4 regions of the Bordetella sp. 15P40C-2 genome follow, and region 2 is predicted to be linked to each of the others. Evidence: predicted binding sites of a transcription regulator. Region 2 holds the regulator's gene; each other region holds the start of a gene.
The links. Region 2 encodes LexA, which represses DNA repair genes until DNA is damaged. Its sites were predicted from a motif close to ACTGTATNNNNATACAGT; they were not measured.

Region 1: the regulator LexA is predicted to act here: its motif matches at 2,842-2,859, upstream of GOQ25_RS12290 (PA0069 family radical SAM protein).
Region 3: the regulator LexA is predicted to act here: its motif matches at 5,644-5,661, upstream of imuA (translesion DNA synthesis-associated protein ImuA).
Region 4: the regulator LexA is predicted to act here: its motif matches at 4,158-4,175, upstream of recA (recombinase RecA).

The regions. Positions count from the first base shown of each region.
Region 1 is NZ_WSJA01000025.1:320,036-327,564, reverse strand. Features, by position in the region: gene GOQ25_RS12305 (phosphoadenylyl-sulfate reductase) at 1-446, shown strand, start outside; gene cysD (sulfate adenylyltransferase subunit CysD) at 457-1,365, shown strand; gene GOQ25_RS12295 (sulfate adenylyltransferase subunit 1) at 1,385-2,683, shown strand; gene GOQ25_RS12290 (PA0069 family radical SAM protein) at 2,867-4,117, shown strand; gene GOQ25_RS19390 (hypothetical protein) at 4,130-4,603, shown strand; gene GOQ25_RS12285 (DMT family transporter) at 4,621-5,493, opposite strand; gene rplS (50S ribosomal protein L19) at 5,727-6,107, shown strand; gene GOQ25_RS12275 (CoA pyrophosphatase) at 6,214-6,966, shown strand; gene rsgA (ribosome small subunit-dependent GTPase A) at 7,076-7,529, opposite strand, start outside.
Region 2 is NZ_WSJA01000014.1:161,974-169,502, reverse strand. Features, by position in the region: gene lon (endopeptidase La) at 1-1,386, shown strand, start outside; gene lexA (transcriptional repressor LexA) at 1,662-2,354, opposite strand; gene GOQ25_RS06345 (amino acid aminotransferase) at 2,740-3,942, opposite strand; gene uvrB (excinuclease ABC subunit UvrB) at 4,021-6,042, shown strand; gene GOQ25_RS06335 (low molecular weight protein-tyrosine-phosphatase) at 6,311-6,802, shown strand; gene iscR (Fe-S cluster assembly transcriptional regulator IscR) at 7,038-7,529, shown strand, end outside.
Region 3 is NZ_WSJA01000013.1:6,337-13,865, reverse strand. Features, by position in the region: gene GOQ25_RS05410 (D-amino acid dehydrogenase) at 1-119, shown strand, start outside; gene GOQ25_RS05405 (error-prone DNA polymerase) at 183-3,404, opposite strand; gene GOQ25_RS05400 (DNA polymerase Y family protein) at 3,397-5,016, opposite strand; gene imuA (translesion DNA synthesis-associated protein ImuA) at 4,946-5,629, opposite strand; gene ypfH (esterase) at 5,787-6,491, shown strand; gene queD (6-carboxytetrahydropterin synthase QueD) at 6,529-6,972, opposite strand; gene queE (7-carboxy-7-deazaguanine synthase) at 7,004-7,529, opposite strand, start outside.
Region 4 is NZ_WSJA01000025.1:179,707-187,235, forward strand. Features, by position in the region: gene metE (5-methyltetrahydropteroyltriglutamate--homocysteine S-methyltransferase) at 1-1,231, opposite strand, end outside; gene GOQ25_RS11670 (LysR family transcriptional regulator) at 1,348-2,268, shown strand; gene recX (recombination regulator RecX) at 2,332-2,907, opposite strand; gene recA (recombinase RecA) at 2,982-4,049, opposite strand; gene GOQ25_RS11685 (response regulator transcription factor) at 4,295-4,984, shown strand; gene GOQ25_RS11690 (sensor histidine kinase) at 5,043-6,485, shown strand; gene GOQ25_RS11695 (MFS transporter) at 6,737-7,529, shown strand, end outside.

The DNA of each region.
Region 1 (7,529 bases), on a different contig from region 2:
ATGGAGCCCATGCGTTCTACGAAAGTCTGGAGCTGCGCAAGGCCTGTTGCCAGATCCGCAAGGTCGATCCCCTCAAGCGCGCACTCGCGGGGCGCGGCGCATGGATTACCGGCCAGCGACGCGAGCAAGCTGCCACGCGCGGCACGCTTGCCGAACAAGAGCAAGACCCGGTCTTCGGGCTCTACAAATTCAATCCACTGGCATCCTGGAGCCAGGACGATGTCTGGCATGTCATCCGCGCGCTGGGCATTCCCTATAACCCCTTGCACGATCAAGGCTATCCCTCGATCGGTTGTGAGCCCTGTACGCGCGCTATCCGCCCCGGTGAGGACGTCAGGGCAGGGCGGTGGTGGTGGGAAAGTTCCGACGCTAAAGAGTGCGGCCTGCACGCTGGCAACCGCGTCATCCCGGTGACCGCCGCGCCGTACAAAGCAACATCTGTCTGAGAGGAAAATTATGTCTGTCGTTGTTCATCGTAGCCATCTCGACTGGCTGGAATCCGAAGCGATCACCATCTTGCGCGAAGTGGCGGCCGAATGCGCACGGCCGGTATTGCTGTTCTCGGGCGGCAAGGATTCGGTCGTGCTGTTGAGGCTCGCTGAGAAAGCCTTTCGTCCGGGGCCATTTCCGTTTCCTCTCATGCATATCGACACGGGTCATAACTTCGATGAGGTGATCGCGTTTCGCGACGAGCGTGCCGCCGAACTGGGCGAGCAGTTGATCGTGCGCAGTGTCGAAGACTCGATTCGACGCGGCAGTGTGGTGCTGCGTCAGGAAAACGATTCGCGTAACGCCGCGCAAGCCGTCACGCTGCTCGAAGCGATCGAAGAATTCGGCTTCGACGCTTGTATCGGTGGCGCCAGGCGCGATGAGGAAAAAGCACGCGCCAAGGAGCGCATTTTCTCTTTCCGCGACGCATTTGGTCAGTGGGATCCGAAAGCGCAACGCCCCGAACTCTGGAATCTGTTTAACACCCGCGTGCATCCAGGCGAAAACATGCGCGTGTTTCCGATCTCTAACTGGACCGAACTGGACGTATGGCAGTACATCCATCGCGAGGCGTTGCGACTGCCATCCATCTACTACAGCCATCGGCGTGATGTCGTGCGGCGCAAGGGTTTGCTGGTACCCGTGACGCCATTGACCCCGCCACGCGACGGTGAACAGGTCGAAAACTTGTCGGTGCGTTTTCGCACCGTGGGCGATATCTCGTGCACCTGCCCCGTGGCATCAGAAGCAGCCGACCCCTTAGCCATCATCGCCGAAACCGCCGTGACCGACATCACCGAGCGTGGCGCGACCCGTATGGACGATCAGACTTCCGAGGCGTCCATGGAGCGGCGCAAGAAAGAAGGCTATTTTTAACTGGTAAGCGGATAACGACATGAACGCTGTGAATGACTCTTTTCTGCCCGCCGCCGACCATGGTGTATTGCGCCTGATCACTGCGGGCTCGGTAGATGACGGTAAATCCACGCTGATCGGGCGGCTGCTGTATGACAGCAAGGGCGTGTTCGCCGATCAGCTCGATGCGATCTCGCGGGCCAAATACAAGCGTGTCGCCGGCGATGGCATCGACTTCGCCTTGCTGACGGACGGCCTGGAAGCCGAACGCGAACAAGGCATCACCATCGATGTGGCATATCGCTATTTCTCGACCCCGTTGCGTAAGTTCATCGTCGCGGACGCACCCGGACACGAACAGTACACGCGCAATATGGTCACGGGGGCTTCCACGGCCGATGCCGCGATCATTCTGATCGATGCGACACGGGTTACCAATGGACAGCTGCTGACCCAGACCAAGCGGCACAGCACGATTGCGCATCTGCTCGGTATCCGACACATCGTGGTCGCGGTCAACAAGATGGATTTGATCGGCTGGGATCGGACTGTGTTCGAGCGGATCCGCGGGGCCTACGCCGATCTCGCGGCCCGGCTGCAGATTGAGCAGTATCACGTTATGCCCATCTCGGCGTTGGAAGGCGATAACGTCGTGAATCCCTCGGCGCATACCCCCTGGTATGACGGCCCGCCACTGCTGACGTTGCTGGAGCAACTAGGTGTGGACGCTGCTCCCGTCGAGCGGCCCTTGCGTTTCCCGGTGCAATGGGTGCTGCGTCATGGTGGATCCAGCGTCGATGATTTTCGTGGGTATGCGGGGCGTATTGCCAGCGGCGAGTTGCGTCCCGGAGACGAGGTGGTGGTGCAGCCCTCGGGCGTGACGGCGCGCGTCAAGTCTGTTTCGTCCTTCGACCGGGAAGTCGATGTCGCGGTGGCGGGCGATTCCGTGACTGTCGTGCTCGACCGAGACGTGGACGTCTCGCGCGGCGATGTGCTGTCGCACGTCGCCGCTCCCGCGCGCGTCGGACGCGATTTCGAGGCCGAGGTCTGCTGGCTGGATGCCCAGGCGCTCAATCCCGCTCGCAAGTACTTGCTCAAGCAAGGCACGCGACTCACCTCCGCTAAAGTGCGCGAGGTGCTGACGCGGCGTGACATCCACGAGCTGCAGGAGGTGCCAAGCGGCGGGGAGTCCCTGAGTATGAATGACATCGGCCGCATCACATTCTCGACGCGGGAGGCCTTGGCGGTCGACGCCTACGCGGACTTGCCGGCCACCGGCGCTTTTATTCTGATCGATGCGGCCACGCATCAAACCGCAGCGGCCGGCATGTTGCGATAAATGCGCTGTGCTCCACTGTTGTTTTTCTGCGAGGGCGGGGCACATTATCGCTTTCCCCAACTCCTCCTAGGAGCGCGCAAATCGGACGCGCCGTGGCGGCCTGGCTTGGAGTAAAGTGACATTTCGCTCAACGAGCGAACTTGGGGCTTGCCGAAAATACTGTATTTATGTACAGTACTTTCCATGGCACGCACCAACGTCGTTTTCTCCGCCGGTACTGGGTCCCCGGCTGCCGCCCCCGCCGCCTTGCGCGGTCGGGGAGCGGTTACTAATGTCCGCCACCGCTTCGAGCAAACGGAGCGCGAGCCGGCCGACGACGGCTGGCACGGCGATCAGGATTCGGCGCTACTCGGCGGCTCGCATGGCTGCGAGACAGGGGCCAGAACTGTAGAGCTCCAACCGAATCCCCAGACGACCGTCGCACCCGAGCAGGCGCGCAAGCTCTTATCGCGCAACGATTCGCCGGATATTCCGTTCGATGTGGCGGTCAACACCTATCGCGGGTGCGAACATGGCTGCGTCTATTGCTATGCGCGGCCGACGCATGCTTATCTTGGCTACTCCCCGGGCTTGGATTTCGAAACCAAGCTGGTAGCCAAGACCAATGCGGTGGACGTGTTGCGCGCCGAACTTGCGCGCCCGGGCTACCGGGTGTCACCGATCAACATCGGCTCAGCGACCGACGTCTATCAACCGATCGAGCGCCAGTGGCAACTGACGCGCGGCGTGCTGGAACTGCTGCTGCAGACCCGGCATCCGGCAACGATCGTGACAAAGAATGCACTGATCGAGCGTGATCTCGATCTGTTGCGCGCGCTCGCTGAGCAGCGGCTGGTGACGGTCTACATCAGCATCACCACGCTGGATAGCGACATGGCGCGTACCTTGGAGCCACGCGCTTCCGCGCCTTGGCGACGTATCCAGGCGGTGCGCACTCTCGCCAATGCCGGGATCCCGGTCGGCGTTCTGGTCGCCCCGGTCATCCCGTTTATCAACGACGAGTCACTCGAGCGCATCCTTCAGGAATCCGCGCAAGCGGGGGCCTGCTACGCCAGCTACACCGTGATACGCCTGCCTTGGGAAGTCCGCGCGGTGTTCGAGCGATGGCTACACACCCATTTCCCCGACCGCGCTCAGCGCGTCCTGCATCGTATCGAAGACCTGCGCAATGGCCGCCGGAATGATCCGCAGTTCGGCACGCGTATGAGCGGCACAGGTCTCTGGGCCAATCTGCTGCGCCAACGGTTCAACCTGGCCGTGCGCAAGTTGGCTCTGAATACCACCCGGCCCCAACTGGCCACGCATTTGTTTCAAGCCCCCGAGGCGGCCACCGCCCTGGGAGGCGCGGCCGCAGCGTCCTCGGTAGCGGGCAACTCACGCCGCGCCCGCGGCGCTACGCCGATGTCGCCTTCCCCGCAGTTAGCGCTGTTTTAACCGGAGTCTCACATGTCCACTGCCACGCTCACTTCCGATTCCGATCTCGCCGTACCATCGCGGCTGTCCATTTGGGCGCCCGCCAGACTGGTACAGATGGTGGCCACGGGGCTACGCCGGCCGGTACGTTGGCCGTTCTCCGCGGGGCGAGGTCGGGCCCATTCGGTATGCATGCCGCCCGCCGCTGCGCCGCAATCCCTGGAGATTCCTCAAGCAGACAGCGCACCCACATCCGATGCGCCGGCGACAGGCGAGGCCGTCCACACGACGCCGGCCTCCACGGGTCACGCGCACATCGCCGGACACGCCAAGGCCGAGGCAATCCACCTGGAAGGTCTTGCATTACACAGCCAGTCCCTCGGCACGGCCTACGCCTGCCAGCCTGCGCTGAGCTTGCGTCAGAAAGTGGTCGATATCCTGCTGGTTGCCGTGTGGGGGGCGTTGATTCCAGGACTGATGTGGTTGGGTGCGGCAGCGGGGTTCTGACTCGACGCTTAGCTGAGTTAACTCGATCCCAGCAAAATCACGCCCGCCAAGATAGCGAGACAGCCTAGCAATCGGCCCACGCCAACTTTTTCGCGTAACAGGAACATCCCGGCCAGGGTCCCCAGCATCATGGACATTTCCCGCGCTGGTGCGACCAGGCTTAGCGGTGCGCCGTTGCGCAATGCGTAGAGCACAAGGATGTAGCCCAGCGGCGACAAAAGCCCGACCAACCACGCCAAACCCCAGTAGCCACGCATGGCTTCCCAGTTTTGCGCCCGGCGGCTTAGGATATGGGGGGCCATGATGACGCTGCGCGTGGCACAGGTGAACCAGTCAAACAGCACGGGCATCAGCAGCAGCACCTTGACGCCATAAGCGTCCACGACGGTATACGCCGCGATAAAGAGCCCGATCAGCACGCCCCAGCGCACGCCGACCCAGGCATGGGGCTGGCGAAATAGCGAGAGCCGGCCCTGCGTGGCGATCAGCAGCACCCCACCGACCACGCACAGCATGCCAATAATGCCGGTGGTAGTGGCCGGCTCGTGCAACAGGATGAATGCCCCCATGGTCGATAGCAGCGGCCCGGTGCCCCGAGCGATCGGATACACCACCGACAGATCCGCCACCTGGTAGCCACGCTGCAGGCATAGACTGTAGGCCAGGTGCAACAGTCCCGAGGCGAAGATGCACAGCACCACTGGCCAGGTCCAGTCCATCCCCTCGGTCATCAAGATCCATAGCACCCAGGGCGCGTAGAGCAATACGGAACACATGCCGTAAGCAAACACGAAAACCGGCCCCACCATGGCGGCGCGCTTTGCCAGCAGATTCCAGGTGGCGTGCGCCATGGCCGCCAAGACGACTAATAACAGGGATGCGTAAGACATGAATGCTGCGGCTGCTGCGTACGACAGTTTTGTGACAAGAAGCCGGACAGCGTACTGCGAAAACTCTGTCCGTGGGGAAAGCCACCCGCTAATATGCCTAAATGCTTGATTTGATGTAGAATGCTGGGTTTACCACAACCCTCATCCTCTGCTTGCGTCACGCTTATCGGGTACGGGCTCACGCCACGAATCCACGCTAATAAACCGCAAGGCATGATGATTTTGGAGTTCTTATGAACCTCATCGCTATCCTGGAACAGGAAGAAATCGCCCGCCTGACCGGCGACAAGACCATGCCCGAGTTCGCCCCTGGCGACACCGTGGTGGTCAGCGTCAACGTCGTTGAAGGCACCCGTAAGCGCGTTCAGGCTTACGAAGGCGTCGTGATCGCCAAGCGCAATCGCGGTCTGAATTCTTCCTTCATCGTGCGCAAGATCTCGTCGGGTGAAGCCGTCGAGCGTACGTTCCAACTGTACTCCCCGCAAATCGCTGGCATCGAAGTCAAGCGTCGCGGTGACGTCCGTCGCGCAAAGCTCTACTACCTGCGCAACCGTTCGGGCAAATCCGCTCGCATCAAAGAAAAGCTGGTCATCAAGAAAGCCAAAGCGGCTTGATTGGACCCGGTGTGATGCCTGCTTCGGCAGGCTTGCACCACGCTTTACGGCGATTCGGGTTAAAAAGGCACCTACCAAGGTGCCTTTTTTATTATTCAAAGCTGGTATGCCTGACCCTTCGTCCCGTCCTCGCCGCCCTCGCGTGGCCGTACCGTTTGATCCCGCCTCACAGCCCTGGCAACCCGCCGATATCGGGCTCACCGCCGTGCCCGAGCGCCTGTTGACGCCGGAGTCGCTGCGCGAGGTCTTGAGCCAGGACGGACCATGGCCCCAGGACCCGCTGGGTTCGACCGAGTATCGTCATCCCGGCCGAGAGGGGCCGCCTGTTATGGCGGCTGTGTTGGTTCCCCTGGTGGTGCGCCCGGAAGGGGTCAGCGTGATGTTGACGCAGCGCACTGCGCATTTGTACGACCATGCGGGCCAGATCAGCTTTCCGGGCGGGCGCGTGGAGACCTACGATGCCACGCCCATTGCGACGGCCTTGCGCGAGGCTCAGGAAGAGACGGGCCTTGCGGCCGAGTATGTGGATGTACTAGGTACGATGCCGGACTATCTGACTTCCACCGGCTTTGCCATCACGCCGGTGCTGTCCTTGGTGCGGCCGGGGTTCACATTGGCCCCGGATGTGTTCGAAGTCGCCGAAATTTTCGAAGTGCCCTTGGCGTTCCTTGCTAACCCGGCGAATCATCGCCTTTATCGCGGGCCGTTGCCAGATGGGCGCGAGCGGCGCTACTACGCCATGCCTTGGCAAAAGTATTTCATCTGGGGGGCGACGGCCGGTATGTTGCGCAACCTCTACCATGCCCTGCATCACGGCTTGGTGGCCGGGGAAGGGCATGCGCAAAGTGATGCTGCCTAAGATTATGTAGCAGGCCTCATCGGCCACCGCAGATGTAGGGCGATGAGGCTTCGCACACACGATGCTGCGCAATGGGCGCGGGCAGCGGTGTGCGATGTACGCCTACTAATCAATACCGCTGCTGCGCCGCCTCGCTCTCTTCGAGGATACGCTGATAAAGCGCATAGCGACCTGGATCGATTTCTCCCGCTTGTAACGCTTCAACCACCCCGCAGCCGGGCTCGCGCCGATGCGTGCAGTTATAGAAGCGGCAGCGCTCGATATGCTGCGTGAATTCGGGAAAGCCCCGGAGGATGTCGGTCCCGGAAAGATGTTGCAGGCCGAATGCCTGGAATCCCGGCGAATCGATCAGGTCCCCGCCCGGAGGCGGCAGATGATACAGGCGCGTGCTCGTGGTCGTGTGCCGGCCCATGTCCAGCGCGGACGAGTATTCCCGCGTCGGCGCATCGGCGTCCGGAACCAGCGCATTGAGCAGCGTTGATTTACCCATGCCGCTTTGACCCAGTAATAGCGTGGTCTTGCCGATCAACCGCTGCCCGAGTGCCGCGAGCACCGTTTCCCGA
Region 2 (7,529 bases):
CCGGGCGTGGGTAAAACTTCGCTGGGTCAGTCCATCGCGCGTGCGACCAACCGCAAGTTCGTGCGGATGGCGCTCGGCGGTGTGCGCGACGAGGCAGAGATTCGCGGCCACCGTCGCACTTATATCGGCTCGATGCCCGGAAAGATCTTGCAGAACATGAGCAAAGTCGGGGTGCGCAATCCCTTATTCTTGCTCGACGAGATCGACAAACTTGGCATGGACTTCCGTGGTGATCCCGCGTCCGCGCTCCTCGAGGTGCTCGACCCCGAGCAAAATCACACGTTCCAGGATCACTACATCGAAGTCGATTTCGATTTGTCTGATGTGATGTTCGTGGCGACCAGCAACACGCTGAATATTCCGCCCGCGCTGCTGGACCGTATGGAAGTCATCCGTCTGTCGGGTTACACCGAGGAAGAGAAAATCCATATCGCACGCGATCACTTGCTGCCGAAGCTCATGAAGAACAACGGCGTCAAGGAAAGCGAATTGGTCGTGGATGACTCGGCATTGCGCGACATCGTTCGCTACTACACCCGTGAAGCCGGTGTGCGGGCCCTCGAGCGCGAAGTGGGCAAGATCTGCCGTAAAGTCGTCAAGGAACTGCTGGCTCAAGCCGACGAAGCCAAGGCGTCTGGCAAGGCAGCATCGGCGCCGGTCACCCCCGTGCACGTGGATGCGGACAACCTCAGCAAATATCTGGGCGTTCGCCGCTATTCGTTCGGTATGGCCGAGAAGGAAAACCAGATCGGACAGGTGACAGGACTGGCCTGGACTGAAGTGGGCGGCGATTTGCTCACCATCGAAGTCGCGGACATGCCTGGCAAGGGCGCTATTCAGCGTACCGGCTCGCTGGGCGACGTGATGAAGGAATCGGTTGAGGCAGCGCGCACCGTCGTGCGATCGCGCGCGCGCCGTCTGGGCTTTGCCGATACCGTCTTTGAAAAGCGTGACATGCACGTCCACGTGCCCGAAGGCGCCACGCCTAAAGACGGTCCGTCGGCCGGTATCGCCATCACCACCGCAATGGTGTCGGCCTTGTCGCGCATTCCTGTACGGGCAGATGTGGCGATGACGGGCGAAATCACGCTGCGCGGGGAAGTCCTCGCGATTGGCGGGCTCAAGGAGAAACTCCTGGCTGCTCACCGTGGTGGCATCAAAACCGTGCTGATCCCCGAGGAAAACGTCAAAGACTTGGCGGAGATCCCGGACAACGTCAAGAACCAGCTGGAAATCATTCCGGTGCGCTGGATCGACAAGGTCCTGGAACTGGCGCTCGAGCGCATGCCCGAGCCCCTGGCCGAGGATGAAGTCGTAAAGGAGCCTCTGGCGGCGAAAGCTGCGGAAAGCTCCAGTGCGACGGCTGATCCTGTGATTAAGCACTGATCGCGGCAACCAGCGGGCGTCCGTAAGGGCGCCTGTAAGTAACACTGCTGCACAAAAGCCCGCGGCTGCAGACGTCGATACGACTGCAGCCGCGGGCTTTTGTGTTCGGCGGCAACGGGTCTTCGCTTCGTTATGGCGAGACCAGGCCCTGAATTCCTATGGGGATTTGGGACATTCCTTCGATAGCACAGCAGACTACTTCACGTTGCGCCATGCCTCGCGCTTACAGGTCCAGACACACCGCGCCTGCAGCGTTAGCGCGACAACAATATTTTTCAGTGCAACGCGTGAGTGCGGATCAGGCCGACGGCAATGCCTTCGAGCGCAAATTCTTGCGTGCCATCGACGCGAATCGGCTCAAATTCCGGGTTCTCGGGCAATAATTCGATATGTCCCTGGCGGTGCTGTAGACGCTTGACTGTCACGTCGTCGCCCAGGCGCGCTACGACGATCTGGCCATTGCGTGCCTCGGCAACGCGCTTGACGGCCAGCAGGTCACCTTCCAGGATCCCAGCATCGCGCATACTCATGCCGCGAACCTTGAGCAAATAGTCAGGCGTTTGCGCAAACAACCCCGGATCTACGCCGACTTCACGTTCCACATGCTCGGCGGCCAGGATGGGGCTGCCTGCGGCCACGCGTCCTACCAGGGGCAGCATTAACCGCGTAATCGTTTCCGTCGCCATGCCCACCAACGTGGAGGCAGCAGCGGCCGCTGACGAGCTCTCGCGCGCGGCGGTGGCTGTCTCGACCGATTCGATCAACCGAATGCCCCGCGAGGCGCCTGCCGTCAGCTCGATCGCGCCTTTACGCGCCAGGGCTTTCAGATGGTCCTCGGCGGCGTTGGGCGAACGAAATCCCAATGCGCGCGCGATCTCGGCGCGCGTGGGGGGGAAACCGGTGCGTGCCACCGTCTGCCGGATTAGGGTCAAAATTTCCTGTTGGCGAGCGGTGAGTTTGGTAGCCATGGCAATGATCCGCGTGGACTGTATGAATATACAGTCAGGATTCTGGACGAGACGGCTCGAAAATGCAAGTCGACCGCGTTGCGATGGTGTGGCGCGGGGGGCTCGCTAGCGCGGTGTCGCCTAATTGCCGCCAATAGCGTCGAGTTTCTACCCGGTCGCGCACGGCACTGAATGAACGTGATCCGCCAAAACCGGCCAAAAAAAGCCCCTCCGCTATCTTTGTCCTGAGCTGCACCCCAAAGTTGGACATACATCCGACTTCTTGGGATCGGCGCACCTTGCATTGGGTCGGATTCTCGTACGACCCGTTGCGACAGTTCGTTGGGGAGGGGCTTTCTCGATCGAGGCAACGCTTGCGCGCACCTCGATCTCTGTGACGCAATGCTTACTTGATCACCGCGGCAATGGCTTTCGCCACCGTATCGATGTTACGGCTGTTGAGCGCCGCGACGCAGATACGGCCGCTGCTCACCGCGTAGATACCGTGCTCTTCGCGCAAGGTATCCACCTGCGCTGAGGTCAGACCCGAGTACGAGAACATGCCGCGCTGTTGCAGCACGAAGCTAAAGTCTTGCGTCGCACCGGCGGCCTTGATCTTTTCGACCAGCTGCTGACGCATCAGACGAATACGATCGCGCATGCCAGCGAGCTCTTCTTCCCAAAGGGTGTACAGCTCGGGCGTGTTCAGCACCGACGAAACTACCGTGCCGCCGTGGGTGGGCGGGTTCGAGTAGTTCGTACGGATGACGCGCTTGAGTTGGCTCAGGACGCGCTTGGCTTCGTCTTGGTTGCCCGCGACGACCGTCAGGGCGCCGACGCGCTCGCCATACAGCGAGAACGACTTCGAGAACGACGAGCTGACCAGCATCGTCAAACCGAGATCGGCAAACATACGGACCACGGCGGCGTCTTCTTGCAGACCGGCGCCAAAGCCTTGGTAGGCGATGTCCAGGAACGGCACCAGATTGCGTGCCTTCACGACCTGAGCGATCTGTTCCCACTGCTCGATCGTGGGGTCCACGCCGGTCGGGTTATGGCAGCAAGCATGCAGCACGACAATCGTCTGTTCCGGCGCGGCTTGCAGGGAAGCCAGCATGCCTTGGAAGTCCAGACCGTGCGTCGCGGCATCGTAATACGCATAGGTGTCCACCGGGAAGCCGGCGCGCTCGAACAGGGCGCGGTGGTTTTCCCAGCTGGGGTTGCTGATCAGAACCTTGGATTGCGGCAGCAGCTGACGCAGGAAATCGGCGCCGATTTTCAGCGCGCCCGTACCACCCAGTGCCTGGGCGGTCAGCACACGGCCTTCGGCCGCCAGCTTGGAATCCGCGCCCAACAGCAGCGTTTGCGCACCCTTGTTGTAACCAGCGATACCTTCGATGGGGAGATAGCCACGCGCGGCGGCGGCTTCAATACGCGCGATTTCGGCCTTACGGACGGCGTTCAGCAGGGGAATGCGACCGTCGTCATCGTAGTACACGCCCACGCCCAGGTTGACTTTCCCGGGACGCTGATCGGCGTTGTACTGTTCGTTCAGGCCCAGAATGGGGTCGCGCGGCGCAAGTTCGACGGAATCGAAAAGAGAGCTCATGAGGGTTCGCTAAGGAGAGATAGACGCAACAAGCAGTGCTATGGATAATGGGGGGTTTACCCTGAGAGACAGTCTAGCATGACAGCTCCTGGATTCGTCGAATTTCCCGACAGCCCGTTTCACCTCTATCAGCCTTATCCGCCGGCCGGTGACCAGCCGACGGCCATCGAGGCGTTGACCGAAGGCATCCGCGACGGGCTCATGTACCAGACGCTGCTGGGCGTCACCGGTTCGGGCAAGACCTATACGATGGCGAACATCATCGCGCGTCTGGGCCGCCCGGCGCTCGTCTTGGCGCCAAACAAGACGCTCGCCGCGCAGCTGTACGCCGAGATGCGCGAGTTCTTCCCGAAGAACGCCGTCGAGTATTTCGTCTCGTACTACGATTACTACCAGCCCGAGGCCTATGTGCCGACGCGCGATCTGTTCATCGAAAAGGATTCGTCCATCAACGAGCACATCGAGCAGATGCGATTGTCGGCGACCAAGAGCCTGCTGGAACGCCGCGACACCGTGATCGTGGGCACGGTATCGTGCATTTACGGTATCGGTAACCCCGGCGACTATCACGCCATGGTGCTCATTCTGCGCTCGGGTGACCGCATTTCCCGGCGCGAGATTCTGGCGCGCCTGGTGGCCATGCAATACACGCGCAATGATGCGGACTTCACCCGGGGCACTTTCCGTGTACGCGGCGAAACCGTAGACATCTTCCCAGCGGAAAGCCCGGAGCTTGCACTGCGCCTGACGCTGTTCGACGACGAAATTGAAACCCTGGAGCTGTTCGATCCGCTCACGGGCCGTGTGCGCCAGAAAGTGCCGCGTTTCACCGTTTACCCGGGTTCGCATTACGTGACGCCGCGTGACACGGTCCTGCGTGCGATTGAAACCATCAAGGAAGAACTGCGCGAACGCCTGAAGTTCTTTACCTCCGAAGGCAAGCTCGTCGAAGCGCAACGCCTCGAGCAACGCACGCGCTTTGACCTGGAAATGCTGCAGGAGCTAGGCTTTTGCAAAGGGATCGAAAACTATTCCCGCCACCTGTCGGGGGCCGGCCCCGGCGAGCCGCCGCCCACGCTGATTGATTACCTTCCCGCCGATGCGCTGATGTTCATCGACGAGAGTCACGTAACGATAGGGCAGCTTGGCGGCATGTACCGTGGTGACCGCGCCCGCAAGGAAACCCTGGTGCAATACGGCTTTCGCCTGCCTTCCGCCATGGATAACCGGCCGCTCAAGCTCGAGGAATTCGTGGCCCGCATGCGTCAGTGCGTCTTCGTTTCTGCGACGCCTTCGGCCTATGAGCAAGAGCATGCGGACAACGTCGTCGAACAGGTCGTGCGTCCCACCGGTCTGGTCGATCCGATCGTCGAAGTGCGCCCGGCACGTACCCAGGTCGATGATCTGTTGGGCCAGATCAAACTGCGCGTGGCCAAGCAGGAAAGGGTGCTTGTGACCACGCTGACCAAGCGCATGGCCGAGGATCTGACGGACTACCTGACCGAGCACGGTATCCGCGTACGCTATCTGCACTCCGACATTGACACCGTCGAACGGGTCGAAATCCTCCGTGACCTGCGCCTGGGGACTTTTGATGTGCTCGTCGGCATCAACCTCTTGCGGGAAGGCTTGGACATTCCTGAGGTGTCCTTGGTGGCGATCCTCGATGCGGATAAAGAAGGCTTCCTGCGTTCCGAACGGAGTTTGATCCAAACGATCGGACGCGCGGCGCGGAATCTGAATGGCTATGCCATTTTGTACGCCGATCAGATCACGGCTTCGATGCGCAAGGCCATGGACGAAACCGAGCGCCGACGCGAGAAGCAGTTGAAGTTCAATGCCGATCACGGTATCACCGCGCGGGGCGTGAACAAGGCCGTGCGGGAACTGATCGACGGCATTGTGGCCCCGGCCCGCGAGGAAGCGTTGGAGACACCCGTTAACACCGAAATCTTGACGGACGAGAAAGCGATGGCCAAGGAGATCCGTAGGCTCGAGAAGCTCATGATGGATCACGCCCGGAATCTGGAGTTCGAACAGGCGGCGGCCGCGCGCGATGCGTTGACGGCCCTCAAGCAGCGCCTGATATTAGGCGGATGATGCAAGGGCGGCCGGCGGTGGTCTTCAGGGGCCCTGTACGGGGCCCGAGTGGGCGCCGCAGCGAAAACTAAATGTCGTTGTTGCGCCGCAAAAGCGTTTAATGGCGGTTACTGTCCGGTCGCCGTTACAAACCTGATTTCTACGCCGAAAACGCGCTGTAAGTGCCTGAAGTATCGGCACAAAATGAGAGTTCTGGCGGCCCGTTTCCTGGGCTGCGCCACAGAAAAAACTCTTGCCATATTCCGGGTTTTCCCTCAGACTTACACCCATGATGACCAAGGTACTTTTCGTTTGCATGGGTAATATCTGCCGCTCACCCAGCGCAGAGGGCGTTTTTCGCCATATGGTGAACGATGCCGGTTTGGGCGACGTGGTCCACGTGGACTCCGCAGCTACGCACGCCTATCACATTGGCGAGGCTCCTGACGCCCGAGCTCAGGCGGCTGCACGTAAGCGTGGCTACGACATTTCGCACTGCCAAGCGCGCCAGGTGACCGCCGAGGATTTCCGCGATTTCGATCTCATTCTGGCGATGGACTGGGACAATCTGTCCGCGTTGCAACAGCAATGCCCTAAAGTCTATCAGCACAAGCTGATGCTGTTGATGCGCTTTGCCAATGAGTTCGAAGAGGCTACCGTTCCTGACCCCTATTATGGCGGATTGGACGGTTTTGGCAAGGTCCTCGACTACCTGGAAGACTCCTGTCAAGGTGTGCTCGAGTTGGTTCGCAAGCGGGCTACGCAATATCAGGCAGCCTGATCATCATCATCGCCGGCCATGGCCGGCTTTCCATACCGCGCTCAGGCGCGGTTTTTTGTGAGTGGGCGGCGCGCAACGCGCTGAACGGCGAGGGGTCTCGCTCCCACGCCTCCGGTGTTATTCCAGGCAACAAGAAGACCTAGCGATTTAGTCAGGAATTTGCTATACTTGACCTAATCACTCAGGTATTGGCCGCCCGGCTTTGGGCGCCAGCACGTTTCCACAGGAATGCACCATGCGGCTCACAACTAAGGGGCGCTTCGCGGTTACCGCGATGATCGACCTGGCCATGCGGCAGCACAGCGGTCCGGTAACGCTCGCGGCGATCAGTCAGCGCCAGAATATTTCGCTCTCGTATCTCGAGCAGCTCTTCGGCAAACTGCGCCGTCATGAGTTGGTCGATAGCGTACGCGGCCCCGGCGGCGGCTACTCGCTCGCCCGTCTGGCGCGCAACGTTACGGTCGCCGACATCATTTTCGCAGTCGATGAGCCGCTGGATGCGACCAGCTGTGGGGGCAAGCGCGACTGTACCAGCGGGCGAGACGGCAAGTCGGGCAAGTGCATGACGCACGAGCTCTGGACCACGCTGAACCGCAAGATGGTCGACTACCTGGATTCCGTTTCCCTGCAAGATCTGGTCGATCAGCAACGGCTGCGCCAATTGCAGGAGGCCTCCAAGGCGGCCCAAGGCTGCTCCACTGTCAGAGTGGAGCGCGGGGCAGGCGAC
Region 3 (7,529 bases), on a different contig from region 2:
GGCTGAATCTGGGGCAGGGGGCGCTGGGCTTTACGCTGGCCTGTGGTAGTGCGGCACTGTTGACGGCTCAGATGTCCGGGTTGCCGTTGCCGATCGACGCAACGCCGTTCAGGCCTTGATGCGGCCGTAGTGCCGCGAATCGCCGGGATGATGTGGGTCGTTTGAGCCGCGCGTACCTGTCCTCAATGAAAATCCCGGCTGCGCGCGGCCAATCCGCCGAGTAAGGACGAAAGATCCACAAGTCTTTGCGCGATGAGATGGCGGATGCCTTGCACGTCCTGCCACGTGCCATATACCCCTAACAGCGTAGCGCCCAGCAATTCGCGGCGTTGACGCTCCATCAGTTCGGCCCGTACCACCACGTTGATCGGGCCGGTCTCGTCTTCCAGTGTCACGAATACCGTGCCCTTCGCCGTTTGGGGGCGCTGGCGCGTGGTCACCAGCCCGCAGGCGCGTGCCAATCGGCGATCGGGATAGGTGTTGAGTACTGCCGCGGTCTCAAAGCGCAGGCTTTGCAGATGTTGGCGCAGCAACGCAAGCGGATGACCGCGCAGGCTTAAGCGCAGGCTGCGATAGTCATCGATGATGGATTGCCCGTCGGTGGGTTCGGGTAGTGCTGGCGTGTCGGGTTCGATGATGTCGGCGTGCCGCAGCAAATCGCGGCTGGTGATGCTGGCGCTGGCCTCCCAGCTGGCCAGCCGGCGCGGACCCACCAGCGTGTGCAGCGCGTCGCCATGCGCCAGGGCGTCCATTTCATGACGATTGAGGTTTGCCCGGCGCGCGAGGTCCTGAGCATGCGCGAATGGCTCCATAGCCCGCGCCTGGACGATACGCCGGGCGGCCGCCTCGGATAAGCCCTGTATTTGATTGAATCCTAAACGAACGGCGGGGCGAGGCATGGTCTGGCTGTCGCGCGATGCCGTGGGTTCCGATGTTGGAGCGATCCCCTCGGCAGGCGATCCAGGTAGAGCCGATTCCAACGTAGCTTCCCAATCGCTCACCATCACATCGACGGGCAACACTTGCACCCCATGCCGGCGCGCGTCTTGCACCAGTTGTGCCGGGGCATAAAACCCCATGGGTTGAGAGTTGAGCAATGCCGCCAGAAATGCCTCGGGCTCATGACATTTCAGCCATGCGCTGTCATAGGCCAGGAGGGCAAAGCTCGCGGCATGGCTTTCCGGAAACCCGTATTCGCCAAAGCCCTCGATCTGTCGGATGATCGAGGCGGCGAACTCCTCGGTATAGCCATTGCGCAGCAAGCCATTGATAAGCTTTTGATTGAACTTGTCGATGCCCCCTTTACGGCGCCATGCCGCCATGGAACGCCGCAGTTCGTCGGCTTCACCCGGTGTGAAATCGGCCGCCACCATGGCGATCTGCATCACTTGCTCTTGAAAAATAGGCACGCCCATCGTGCGCTTGAGCACTTCGCGCACGGCTTCGCTGGGATAGCTCTCGGCCTCGAGACTCTGGCGCCGTCGCAGATAGGGATGCACCATGCCCCCCTGAATGGGGCCCGGGCGCACGATGGCGACTTGAACGACCAGATCGTAGTATTCGCGTGGCCGGAGTCTGGGCAGCATGCTCATCTGCGCACGCGATTCGATCTGAAATACGCCCACGGTATCGGCCGCGCAGATCATGTCATAGGTAGCGGGGTCTTCCTTGGGGATATCAGGCAGCGTCCATGTCTGTCCGCGCCGCAGGCTCACCAGATCGAGCGCGCGACGCAGCACGGACAACATGCCCAAGGCCAGCACATCGACCTTCAGCAAACCCAGCGCATCCAGATCGTCCTTGTCCCATTGCACCACGCTGCGATCGGGCATGGCGGCGTTTTCAATGGGTACCAGCCGCGCCAGATTGTCCCGCGCGATCACAAAGCCGCCCGGATGCTGAGACAAATGGCGAGGAAAGTTGATCAGCGTTTCGGCCAGGATGGCCCAGTGCTTGGCCACCGTCGATTCCGGGTCCAGGCCACAGCCGCCCAGTGTGCGCAGCAAGCCTTTTTTGCTATCCCACCATTGGTGTGCACGCGCGACAGCATTGATCACACCCGGGTCGATTCCTAGTGCGCGTCCGGTATCGCGCAGTACGCTGCGCGGCCGATAGGAAATGACCACACCGGTCAACGCCGCGCGGCGCCGACCGTATTTGCGGTAGATGTACTGGATCACCTCTTCGCGGCGCTGATGTTCGAAATCAACGTCGATGTCGGGCGGCTCGTTGCGTTCTTTGCTGATGAACCGTTCAAACAAGGTCTGGCTACGTTCCGGGTCCACCGCGGTGATGCCCAGGTAATAACACACGGCCGAGTTCGCAGCCGAGCCGCGCCCCTGACACAAGATATGATGATCGCGGGCATACCGCACGATGTCGTAAACGGTAAGGAAATAGGGCTCATACTGCATCTCGGCGATCAAGGACAATTCTTTTTCGATCTGATCGCGGATGGCGATAGGGATTCCGTTGGGGAATCGCCGCTCGGCGCCCGCATACACCTCTTTACGCAGGTAGCTGGTGGGCGTTTCTCCCTCGGGTACGATTTCGTCCGGATATTCGTAGCGCAGCGAGCGCAGCGTAAACGTGCAGCGCCGCGCGATGGCCACGGTTTCGGTCAGCATCTCGGCGGGATAGAGCGAGGCCAGTCGCAGGCGGCTGCGCAGATGTTGTTCGGCATTGGCCTGCAGGGCATAGCCGCACTGCGCGACTGTGCGTTTAAGGCGTATCGCGGTCAGCGTATCGTGCAGAGGTTTGCGTGAACGCACATGCATATGCACATGACCCAGCGCGGTGACCGGCAAACCGGTGCGCTGGGACGCCTGCTGCACCGCCTGACGATGCAGATCGTCGCGGGCTTCATGCAGCAATGTCAGGCCGAGCCAGGCGCGGCCCGGAAAAACCTCAGCGAGCCATTGCGCATGCCGTGCGATGTGTTCAGCGGGCGTCCCATGCTCGGGCGCCAGGATGGCCAGGCAATCGGGCATATTGCGTAAATGCGCATACTCGGGCCCCGGCGCGGTGATATCGTCCAGCAGCAATCGATACGAGCCCTTTTCAGCGCGGGAGCGGCCCAGCGTGATGAGCTCCGACAGGTTGCCATAGCCCTCGCGCGTCTGCGCCAGCAAGACCAGCGACAGGGTGGGAGCATGCGGCGAGGTGCCGGTTTGCAGGCGCAGCGTGCTGCCAACGATCAGCGGGATCTCTTGTTTTTCGGCTTCTATCAATGCGCGCACGACGCCTGCCACGGAGCACTCGTCCGTGATCGCAATCGCCGAATAGCCCAATTGTGCGGCCTGAGTGACCAGCTCCTCGGGGTGCGAGGCGCCTTGCAAAAAGGAAAAATTCGACAGGCACTGCAGCTCCGCATACGCGGGCAGTCCATACGTGGCTTCAACCATAGCGCCCATGCAAAAACCAGCGCGCGTTCTCCGTATCGCGCTCGCGATAAATCCAGTATCTGGCACCCGCCTCGTCTTCGGCCACGAAATAGTCGCGCAGCGTCAGTGCCGCATCCCACCAGCCGCTTTCGATGCGTTCCGGACCCCGCACCAGACGCAAAGTCTGGCCGGCATACACGGGGCGATGATGACGCACCTGGAGCGCGAGTGCGGGCTCTAACAGCCAGAACGGTCGATCCATCAGATCAAAGCGGGGTTGGGACGCGGTGGGCAGAGCGGCCCAGGTATCGATGTGGCCAAGAGGATGGTTGCTAGCCCGGGACACGCCGCCCGCGCCGATTATCGAGCGGCCGGGCGGTACGGGGGTTCCTCGCGCCGACTTCGCGGATACCCGTTTCTGGCGCGAGGCCGTAGCCGGGGCATCCGCTTCTTGCGCAGGCCCCCATCGATTCGCTACCTCCGGCCGATGGTCGGCGACCGGGCGTGGCTGCAGTACGCGCTCGCGCCCCAGGCGCGCGCTCAACAAATCCAGCAGGCGCGCATGATCGGCCAGCGAACCGCCGGGTTCCGGAAACAGGCTGGTGCTGGCCTCGGGCTGTTCCACGGTTTCGTCGACCTGCAGGCATAGCGCGATCGCGGGGGCCTCGAGAGGCAGCCGGCCCAATCGTTCGCGCAGCAGGTTCAACAAGTGATGCGCCTGCCATGCCGGTTGAGCGAGCCGGATAAGCAAGGCGGTGGGCGGCCGGGCGTGGCGGCCGCGTTCATGTTCGATCGACAGCGTGATGTGCTGTACCGCCAGGCGTCGCGCCGTGAGCCAGCCGCAGAGCGGCTCGATCAGTCTTTGTGCCCAGGACAATATCGCCTCGGCATGTTCGATGTAGTCGGGCAGCTCCAGTCGTTGCTGAAAACGCGCGGGGGGCGTGATCCAGAGATGGCATTCGGGTACGGCGCCGTAGGCGGTATCCATGGCCTGCATCAGCTCGGGCCCGCAACGCCGCTGCAACCCCGCGCGCGGCAAGCGGCGCAGCGCTCCTAACGTGCGACATCCGATACTGTGCAGCCATTCCAGCCGCGCCGCGGCGGGTGGCAAGAGCGCGCAAGGCAAGGCATCGAGCTGACGCGTGAGCGTCGCGATGCGCAGCGCGCGACGCGGCCCCCGGGCACGCGGCTGCCGTGCCAATAACCAGGCGCCTTGAGCCGTGGGCGCCATGCCGAGCCGGGCATGCAGATTCATGCCGCGCAGCGTCTCGGCAATGCGCCGCTGCAACCGGCGCGGCCCGCCGAAATACGTCAAACTGGCATCCACCTTTAGCAGCAGGGTATCGGGTTCGGCGACGGCGATCTCGGGGGTGTATTGCAGCAAGGCGAGCGCGGCTTCCTGCAGCAGTTGCTCCTCCGCGACCGGATCACGCGCCAGCAACGGTACGTCTGGCGCAATCGCCGCCGCGCCCGCGCGACGCATGCCCGCTTGGATCCCGGCCTGCGCGGCCGCCGGCGTCAGTGCGAGCACCCGCATCTGATCCAAGACCGCGAAAGCCATATCAAGAGACCAGTGAGGGCGCGTCGCGTCTAAGGGCAGGCTGTGTAGATGGGTGGCGATCCACAGAGGCATGATCAGAGGACTCGAAAACCAAAAGCAGCGGTTGCGCCACGGCGGGGCCACGCCGTTTCAGAATCTGCACGGATAAACCGCCCGGCGCGGGCGATAGCGCCAGGCGCAAAGGCGCGGGCGAGGCTTGTTGTGCCGCCGTGGCCGGCCGCATGACAAAGCACAAGGTCTCGGCCGCTTGCGCGGCCAGATGCAGGCGGCGCAGCGACTCCACCCGCACGCGTGGCAACCAGCACAGCAGCGCGCCGCAACTGCCATGTTTAAGGATCTGCTCGGCCGCCCAGAGCGCATCCATCGGCCGCTCGGGCGCCACCCACAACAGCTGGGAAGGATTCAAGCGCCATCCCTGCCAGCAGGCCACATGCGGCATATGCGGTGGCTGCACCAGGGCGATAGGATGATCCCGGTCTAATTGCGCCACAGCAGGCTGCAGCAGACGGATTTCGCCTATTCCCGCATGCGGCAGGAGCAATTCGATCAACGCGCCCGCAGGCCACCCGCCACCGGGCAATTGGGCCGACAGGGCCGCATAGCCGGTAGCCACGCCACGGGTGGCGCTGCGCGCCAGTTGGGTGGCGCGCCAGAGGGAAGGGTGGATGTGCTCGGGCGCTAACATGGTAATTCCAAAAGACTGTGTAAATATACAGTATTTTGGAATTGCCGCAGGAGCAGAACCCTTCGAAAAAAGCGCGTTCGTCATTAATGCAGTAGGCTTGCTCTGAGCCCCGGCATTAACGGGGCTGTCACAGATCACCTATTGCTGGAGCATATTTATGAGCGAGCCCGAAGGCCTGGAGTTTCTGCCCGAGGCGGACACCGACATCAAGCTGTTGTTTGTCCTGTTGCATGGCGTGGGCGGGACACCTCAGCATCTGGTGCCCCTGGCAGAGGCCTTGCGAGCCGCGTTTCCCGCAGCGGCCATTCTGGTGCCAGCCGGCTTTGAGCCGTATGACAGTGCGCCTTCGGGACGTCAGTGGTTTTCGGCGCGCGGCATCGACGAGGACAATCGCGCCGCGCGTGTCGCTCAGGCAATGCCTGCACTGGTGGAATACGTGCGCGCGGCACAAGCTCGCTTCGGGTTGCTGCAGTCCGACACCGCGTTGGCGGGCTTTTCGCAAGGCGCCATCATGGCGTTGGAAGCCGTGCAGGCGCACGATGGCCTGGCCGGGCGCGTACTGGCCTTTTCGGGCCGTTATGCACGTCTGCCCAAGGTCGCACCGCACTACACGACGATTCATCTGTTGCATGGCGCCGATGATGCGGTAATGAACGTGAGCTACGCGCAAACTGCACAGGCTTGGTTAGATTCCCTGCATGGCGATTGCACCATCGATGTGGCCAGCAAGGTCGGCCACGAACTGCACCCGGCGCTGGTGCAACGCGCGATCGAGCGGCTGCAGACTTGCGTGCCCTTGCGCAGCTGGGAAGCCGCGCTAGGCTTGAATCAAACGCCGCCTTCGGGCGAAACGCTCCATTGAGCCACGGTAGCAACCTTCTGCCAGCCGACGCGCGACCTCAGCCCTCGAAATCCGCCCAGCAGTTCGGCGTTTCGTACAGGCGCACCCGGCTCAGGCGCAGCGAGGCGCCGTAATGCCCGTGATAGTGGGGCGCCAGGCTGCGGTAGATCACCTGGGCCAGGTTCTCGGCTGTGGGGATGCAGTCCAACACCACGGTCTTATGTCCCGGCAAGGTCTCCAGGAAACCGCGCACGGTCTCATCGCCGCGATACACCAGAAAAGCATGATCCCAAACATCGACGATATGCTGTTTGGCGATGGATTTGATTTCGGAGAAATCCATCACCATGCCGTTATCCGATTCACCGGGCGCATCGACGACGTCGCCCGTTAATGTGATTTCTAGTACATAACGGTGCCCATGCAAATTGCGGCACTGACTGCGGTGATCGGGGATGCGATGCCCGGCATCGAATTCCAGCTTGCGCGTCACGGAAATCATCGCGTGCCTCGCAAGGGGTGGGACGTCATCATTACGGAATGCCTATGTATTTATGAGTCTGCAAGCTCAACCGCCACTGCGGATGTTGCAGGCAGTACTGAACGGCTTGCTCGGTATGGACGGCGCGCGCCGGTCCATCCATGGGCTGCAGGAAAAAGTGTTCGAAATCGAGATGCGCGAATCGTTCGGGCAGCGCGTTGGTCTGGGGATAGACGAGCTTAAGCTCGCTGCCGCGCTCGATCACTACAGGCGCGGTTCCTTTGGGGCTGACGCATATCCAATCGATACCCGGGGGCGGCTTGAGTGTGCCGTTGGTCTCGATCGCGATGGTAAAACCATGCGCGTGCACGGCCTTGATCAAGGCTTCATCGAGCTGCAGCAACGGTTCGCCGCCGGTAAAGACGACGTAACGGTTAGCCGTGTCGGCCCCCCACGTTTGAGCGATGGTGTCAGCCAGCAAGTCGGCCGTGGTGAACTTGCCCCCGCCCATACCGTCGACCCCGACAAAATCGGTGTCGCAAAATGTGCAGGCGGCACTCGCGCGATCGGCCTCGCGC
Region 4 (7,529 bases), on a different contig from region 2:
CCTGCGCCATCCTGCGGGCAACTGCGGCATTGTGAATGCGGGTCGAGGCGCGGCGGGCCCGTAACGCCGCGCGCTGCGTCGCCAACGCCTCCGCTACCTCTGGCAGGTCCGGAGTATCCAGTGCACGCGCCAACAGATTCAGTTCGTCGAGTTTCTGCGCGGCAAAAGAAAGCCAACTCTTGAGCTCCGCATCCAACTCCGTTTCGTTGTCCAGATCTACCGGTACATGTAATAGCGAGCACGAGGGCGCCAACCATAAACGATCACCCAACCGAGCCCGTACTGGGGCAAGCTTTGCCAAGGCCGCATCCAAGTCAGTCCGCCAGATATTGCGTCCGTCGATCACGCCTGCCGAAAGCACCTGGTCGTCTCTCAAGCGCGCCGCGACGCTTTCCAATTCGTTAGGGGCCCGCACCGCATCAATATGTAGGCCTGCAACAGGCAGGTCCAAAGCCAGATCTTGATTGTCGCCCAGCGCGCCGAAGTATGTCGCGACGAGCAACTTCACAGGCGCTTGCGCCAAACGCGCATAGGCTGCGAGATAGGCCTCCCGCCAAGCTTGCGGCAAATCCAGCACCAGAACGGGTTCGTCGACCTGTACCCACTCCACGCCCTGCGTCGCCAGCCGCGCAAGAACGTCGGCATATACGGGCAGCAGCGCCTCCAGCAATTCAAGCTTGCCTTCGTCGGAAGCACCGGCGGTAAACGCATCGCCTTTACCGAGCCATAACCAAGTCAGCGGGCCCGGGATCACCGGTTTGACGCGGTGACCCAAGGCTTGCGCCTCGCTCACCTGCTTGAACAGATAGTCGCGCGCAATGCGGAATTGCTGACCGGGCACGAGTTCCGGCACGATGTAGTGATAGTTGGTATCGAACCATTTGGTCATTTCGCAGGCCGCCGTGGGCGTGCCGGTCGGAGCACGGCCGCGCGCCATGCGAAACAACGTATCCAATGCCACTGGCTGATCGTCAGCTTGGCCAAAGCGGGCGGGCACAGCACCCAGCAATGTCGTCCATTCCAACACGTGGTCGTACCAGGCGAAATCCCCAACTGGCACCCAATTCACATCCGCTCTCGCCTGTCGCTGCCAGTGTGCCGTGCGTAGTGCGCGAGCGGTTTTCTCCAGGTCGTCGACAGACAAATCGCCCGCCCAATACGCCTCCAACCCGCGTTTCAGCTCGCGGTGTGCGCCAATGCGGGGAAAGCCCAAATTATGAGTGATGTTCATTCAAAATCCTTTTTATCAAGTTTTTATCAACTTAACGGTATTTTGCGCGAACAGTTACTTGCGTCAAAATCAAATTGAGCATAGATTAATTGAGAAATTTTCATATTCAACTCCTCATGCTCGAAATACGACACCTCGAAACCATCGCCGCTATTCGCGATGGTGGCAGCCTGCAAGAGGCGGCCGAACGCCTGCATTTAACGCAGTCGGCCCTATCGCATCAATTGCGCGATCTGGAAACACGCCTGGGTACCCCCTTACTCAACCGGCGTACCCGCCCCGCGCGTCTGACAACCGCAGGATTGCGGGTATTGGCGCTGGCCGACGAGGTACTGCCCCGCGTGCGGGCCACGGAACGCGAACTGCAACGCCTCGCCGCTGGACGTACCGGCAGGCTCCATCTGGCAATCGATTGCCACTCGTGTTTCCAATGGCTGATGCCCAGCATGGATAACTTTCGCGGGCAATGGCCGGAGGTAGCGCTGGATCTATCGGCCGCCTTCTCATTCGCCCCGTTGCCGGCGCTGGTGCGCGGCGACTTAGACCTCGTCATCACCTCGGATCCACAACCCCTGGAGGCAGTGGACTACATTCCGCTTTTCAAGTACGAACTCGTCCTGGCTGTTTCGGAATCGCACCCCCTGGCGTCCACCAAGTACGTGCAGCCAGAGCAACTCGCTGATCAGGTGTTGATCACATATCCAGTAGAACGCTCGCGCCTGGACGTGTTTACCGCGTTCTTGGATCCGGCCGAAGTCGAACCCGCCTCAGTCCGCAAGGCAGAGTTAACGCCCATCATCGTGCAGCTAGTCGCCAGCAACAGAGGCGTTGCCGCATTGCCAAATTGGGCGTTGACCGAATACTTGCAGCACGGATGGCTACAGCTATGCCACTTAGGGCAAAACGGCGTATGGCGCACGCTATACGCGGCACTGCGCACAGAAGACGCGGATGCGCCATACATCCAGGATTTTCTATCGATTGCGCGGGAAACTTGTTTTAAGACATTGGACGGGATACGGTCCGTCAAAGCGTAGCGTCGCCCTGCCAGACACGGGACCCCATGCACAGGACCCCATACACGCTACGCACACCCGACATCAATCGTCGTCGCTGGAATCACCCAAAATGCGGCGTATGACATCGTGACTAAATCCCCGCCCCGCCAAAAAGCGGGCTTGTTTGGCGAACTCATTCCGATCGACCGGCTTGGCGCCAAACCGCTTGCGCCAGACTTCCTGCGCTCGCGTGGCCTCCGTAGCGCGCAGATCGTCGCGCAGCTGGGCGACCTGCTCTTCTGCCACGCCATGCTGACGCAGCTCTTGCACGATACGGGCAGTCCCCTGACGGCCCGCGCGCCGATGCACCAGACTTTGCGCAAAGCGCTCCGTGGACAACCAGCCCTCTTTCTCAAGATCGTCCAAAACCCGTTCAATATCGGCCGGGGCTTCGGCATAGGGCTGCAGTTTGCGCGCCAGCTCATTGCGCGCATGCTCACGCCGGGACAAATAGCCAACCGCGCGCGCCTTTAAGCTGGGACCGCGCGGCTTCGGTTTGGCAAGGGTTTCGAAATCATCAAGCGGAGCCTGACGAACGCGGGCATTCCCGCGACGTGACGCGCCCAGCGGTTCACGGCGAATCTCGGAATCGTCGGGATTCGCCGGAGAAGGACGCATGGTTTCGAATCCACCATCGTCGGACTCGGACTCAACCGAACCGCGACGTGGTCTCTTCGAAACCGCTGACTCCGTCATTCGGCGTCGGCAGCCTCGGCTTCGCTAGCGGAGAACGTCGCGGCACGGCTGACGATACCCTTGTTTTCCCGAACCTTGTTCTCGATCTCGACAGCGAGTTCGGGATGTTCTTTCAGGTATTCGCGGACATTGTCCTTGCCCTGGCCGATACGCGTACCGTTGTAGCTGTACCAAGCGCCCGACTTGTCGACGATGCCTGCTTGCACGCCAAGGTCGATGATTTCGCCTTCGCGCGAGATGCCCGCACCGTACATGATGTCGAATTCGGCTTGCTTGAACGGAGGCGAGACCTTGTTTTTAACAACTTTGACGCGTGTCTCGTTGCCGACGACTTCCTCGCCCTTTTTGATGGAACCGATACGACGAATGTCCAAGCGCACCGACGAATAGAACTTCAGCGCGTTGCCGCCGGTCGTGGTTTCCGGGTTGCCGAACATCACGCCGATCTTCATCCGGATCTGGTTGATGAAGATCACCATGCAGTTGGTGCGCTTGATCGTGGCGGTCAGCTTGCGCAGCGCCTGGCTCATCAAACGAGCCTGCAGGCCGGGCAACGAATCGCCCATTTCGCCTTCGATTTCAGCCTTGGGCACCAGGGCCGCCACCGAGTCGATGACGATCAGATCCACCGAACCGGAACGCACAAGAGCGTCGGTGATTTCCAGCGCCTGCTCGCCCGTATCCGGTTGGGAAATCAACAGGTCGGTCAGATTCACGCCCAGCTTGGACGCATACTGCACATCGAGCGCATGCTCGGCGTCCACAAAGGCGCAGGTGCCGCCGATTTTTTGCATTTCGGCAATGACCTGCAACGTGAGCGTGGTCTTGCCGGAGGATTCCGGACCATAGATCTCGATCACACGGCCGCGCGGCAAACCGCCCACGCCCAGCGCAATATCCAGCCCCAGAGAGCCGGTCGACACCACCTGGATGTCGTGTTCGACCTCGTTGTCGCCGTAGCGCATGATCGAGCCTTTACCGAACTGCTTTTCGATTTGCGAAAGCGCGGCGGCCAGAGCCTTGGACTTTTCCGAGGCGGCGGCTTTGCTGGTTTTATCGTCCATGTAGTTCCCGTGGATAAATGGTATTGACGCAGAAGAGATGAGGAGGCCCGCAGCTAGTGTGCCGTACGCCGTCTACACGTCTAAGCGCCAATTATTGCATCCGATTATACTGGATATAAATCCAGTGTGCTAGTTTTTTCATCTCTTCGGCGTGCTGGGCAATTCAGCGACGCTGTGCCAGAATGCCTCGCATATGAACTCGCGGCCGGGACCACAACGTAGGTTCGACGTCCCGCCTCACACCCATGCGAATCCTGATTGCCGAAGACGACAGCATACTGGCCGATGGCCTGTCGCGCTCGTTACGTCACAATGGTTACGCGGTGGATGCCGTGACCGATGGTGCCGCCGCGGATTCGGCCTTGGTCGCACAGGCGTTCGACCTGCTCATTTTGGATCTGGGTCTGCCCCAGCTGAATGGACTTGAGGTGCTACGCCGCCTGCGCGCACGAAATTCCGCGATCCCGGTGCTCATCCTCACTGCCGCCGATAGTGTCGAACAACGCGTGCAGGGCCTCGACCTGGGCGCTGACGATTACATGGCCAAACCTTTCGCCCTGTCCGAACTCGAAGCCCGGGTGCGCGCCCTCACCCGCCGAGGCGCGGGCGGCGGCGCCACGCTGTTACGCCACGGACGACTCGTTTTCGATCAGACGGGGCGGGTGGCGACCGTCGACGATCAGACCCTGGATCTGTCGGCTCGCGAGGTCAGCCTGCTGGAAATCCTGCTGACTCGTAGTGGCCGCATGGTGAGCAAGACGCAACTGGTCGATCATCTGTGCGAATGGGGCGAGGAAGTCAGCACGAACGCGATTGAAGTGTACGTGCATCGCCTGCGTAAAAAGCTCGAGCCGAGCGGCGTCAAGATCATTACGGTGCGCGGGCTGGGTTACTGCCTGGAACGAGACCACGGTGTCTCTCCGCTTGCGCACTGAGCCCGACGGCCAGCCGTCGCATACCGATGAAGCGCTGAACCAGGAAGCGCTGGACGCCATGCGTGGCGGGGCCAAGGGCCCAAGCTTTGCGCCCCCGCAGCGATCTTTGTTGGGAGAAATCCTCGACTGGATGCTGGCCCCACTGTTTTTACTGTGGCCCATGAGCGTTGCAATCACCTATGTCGTGGCGCAGAACATCGCAAATATCCCTTACGACCGCGCGCTCGCCCAAAACCTGCATACCCTCGCCCGCCATGTTCATGTGCAAGACGGCCACCCTATATTGCGTATCAACGATTCGATCCGACAGGTGCTGCATCCTGGCGAAACCGACAGCGTTTTCTGGCTGGTACGCGGCGGACGTGGAGAGCCATTAGGCGGCGATCGCGGCCTGCCCCTGCCCAGCGAGCTGGGGCCACCCCAGCCCGGCAAGGTGTTTTACACCGAGGAAACCTTGCGGGGCTTTGACGTGCGTCTGGCCTACATGTGGCTGGATCTACACATTCCCCACTCCGACCCCGTCCTGATTGTCGTCGCGGAAACCATGGAAAAGCGCATGGAGCTGACCAATGACATCATCAAGGGCGTCATCATTCCGCAATTCATTGTGCTGCCTGTGGCCGTCCTGCTGGTATGGTTTGGGCTGTCCCGCGGCGTAGCTCCACTGAATGCCTTGCAGCAACGACTGCGTGCGCGCCGTCCCGACGATTTGTCGCCCATCGACGAAGACGCTGCGCCGTCCGAGGTCGCACCGCTGGTCGGCGCAATGAATGAATTGCTGGATCGCTTGTCTGCCAACGTCCAGGCGCAAAAACGCTTTGTCGCCGACGCCGCGCATCAGCTCAAAACCCCGCTAGCCGGACTACGCACCCAGGCCGAACTCGCCTTGCGCGACGCCAGCCCAGAGGAAATGCAAGCCAGTCTGCGCCAACTGATTATGGGGTCCGAGCGTGCCACTCGATTGGTCAATCAGTTGCTCCTGCTGGCCCGGGCCGAAAACCCCCATGCCGTGGAGCTGGGCATCACCGACCTGCACGCCATTGCCCAAGAGCAAACGCTGCATTGGGTCCCGCAAGCGCTGGCCGTCCATACTGATCTCGGTTTTGAAGGCGCCGATACGCCTCTCATGATCATGGGCAACGACATCCTGCTCGCCGAGTTACTCAATAACCTCCTCGATAACGCGTTGCGCTACACACCACCGCAAGGCCACATCACCGTCAGAGTGCGCCAGACGCTTACCCAGGCTGTGCTAGAGGTGGAGGACTCGGGTCCAGGCATCCCGGCGGAAGAGCGTGAGCGCGTTTTCGACCGCTTCTATCGCGTGCTGGGCACGCAAGCGGAAGGCAGCGGATTAGGCCTGGCCATCGTGCGCGAAATCGCGCAAAAGCATGACGCGGATGTGCAAATCCTTGAAGGTACTTCACATTCGTCGTTGCCAGGCACCTGCATCCGCGTGATGTTTCCTCGGCACAGAGCTGCGGACCACGACTTCGGGTGATCGCTCTCGAGCCACAGACCGTCGAGCCGAAAGCCCAGCATCGCGCGCATCAAGCCCCGACCTCCAATAGCCTAGGGAACAGTGTGCTTTTCGCGTAAACGGAAAAATTCAGTTTCAAAATTAAGTCTCAAGTAAGCAACACGTCAGTGTCTCGTCAGAGTTCTTGGCTACCTTGTAAACCGCTACAACCGGAATATATCGGGAAGCACTCGCACGGCGGCTCACCGCCGGACCCTCAACGAGGAGACACTATGAGCACGGTATCCCTAGACGCCCCTGGCGCGCCCGTTGCACCACGTCCTATGACCAAAGAGGAACGCAAAGTCATCTTCGCGTCCTCGTTAGGCACGGTTTTCGAGTGGTATGACTTCTACCTGTACGGATCGCTCGCTGCCATCATCGCAGTGCACTTCTTCTCCGGCGTAAACCCTACAGCGGCTTTTATTTTTGCATTGCTTGCGTTCGCGGCTGGCTTTGCCGTTCGTCCGTTTGGCGCGTTGGTGTTTGGTCGCCTCGGCGATTTGGTGGGTCGAAAATATACCTTCCTGGTCACCATCGTCATCATGGGCCTGTCCACCTTTCTGGTGGGGGTACTGCCCAGCTATGCCAGCATCGGCATCACCGCCCCAGCCATTCTGATCGTGCTGCGCCTGTTGCAGGGCCTGGCCCTTGGGGGTGAATACGGCGGCGCCGCGACTTACGTGGCCGAACACGCCCCGCAGGGCAAGCGCGGCGCTTACACCGCGTGGATTCAAACTACCGCCACGCTAGGCCTGTTCCTGTCTCTGATCGTGATCATGGGCGTGCGCGGCGTCATGGACGAAGCGTCTTTCCGCGAATGGGGCTGGCGCATTCCGTTCCTGATCTCAGTCGTGCTCCTGGGCATCTCCGTATGGATTCGGATGCAACTGAACGAGTCGCCGACCTTCAAGCGCATGAAAGAAGAAGGCCGTGGCTCCAAAGCGCCGCTGACCGAGTCGTTTGGCCAATGGAAGAACTTGAAAGTTGTCATCCTGGCGCTCCTGGGCCTGACAGCCGGGCAGG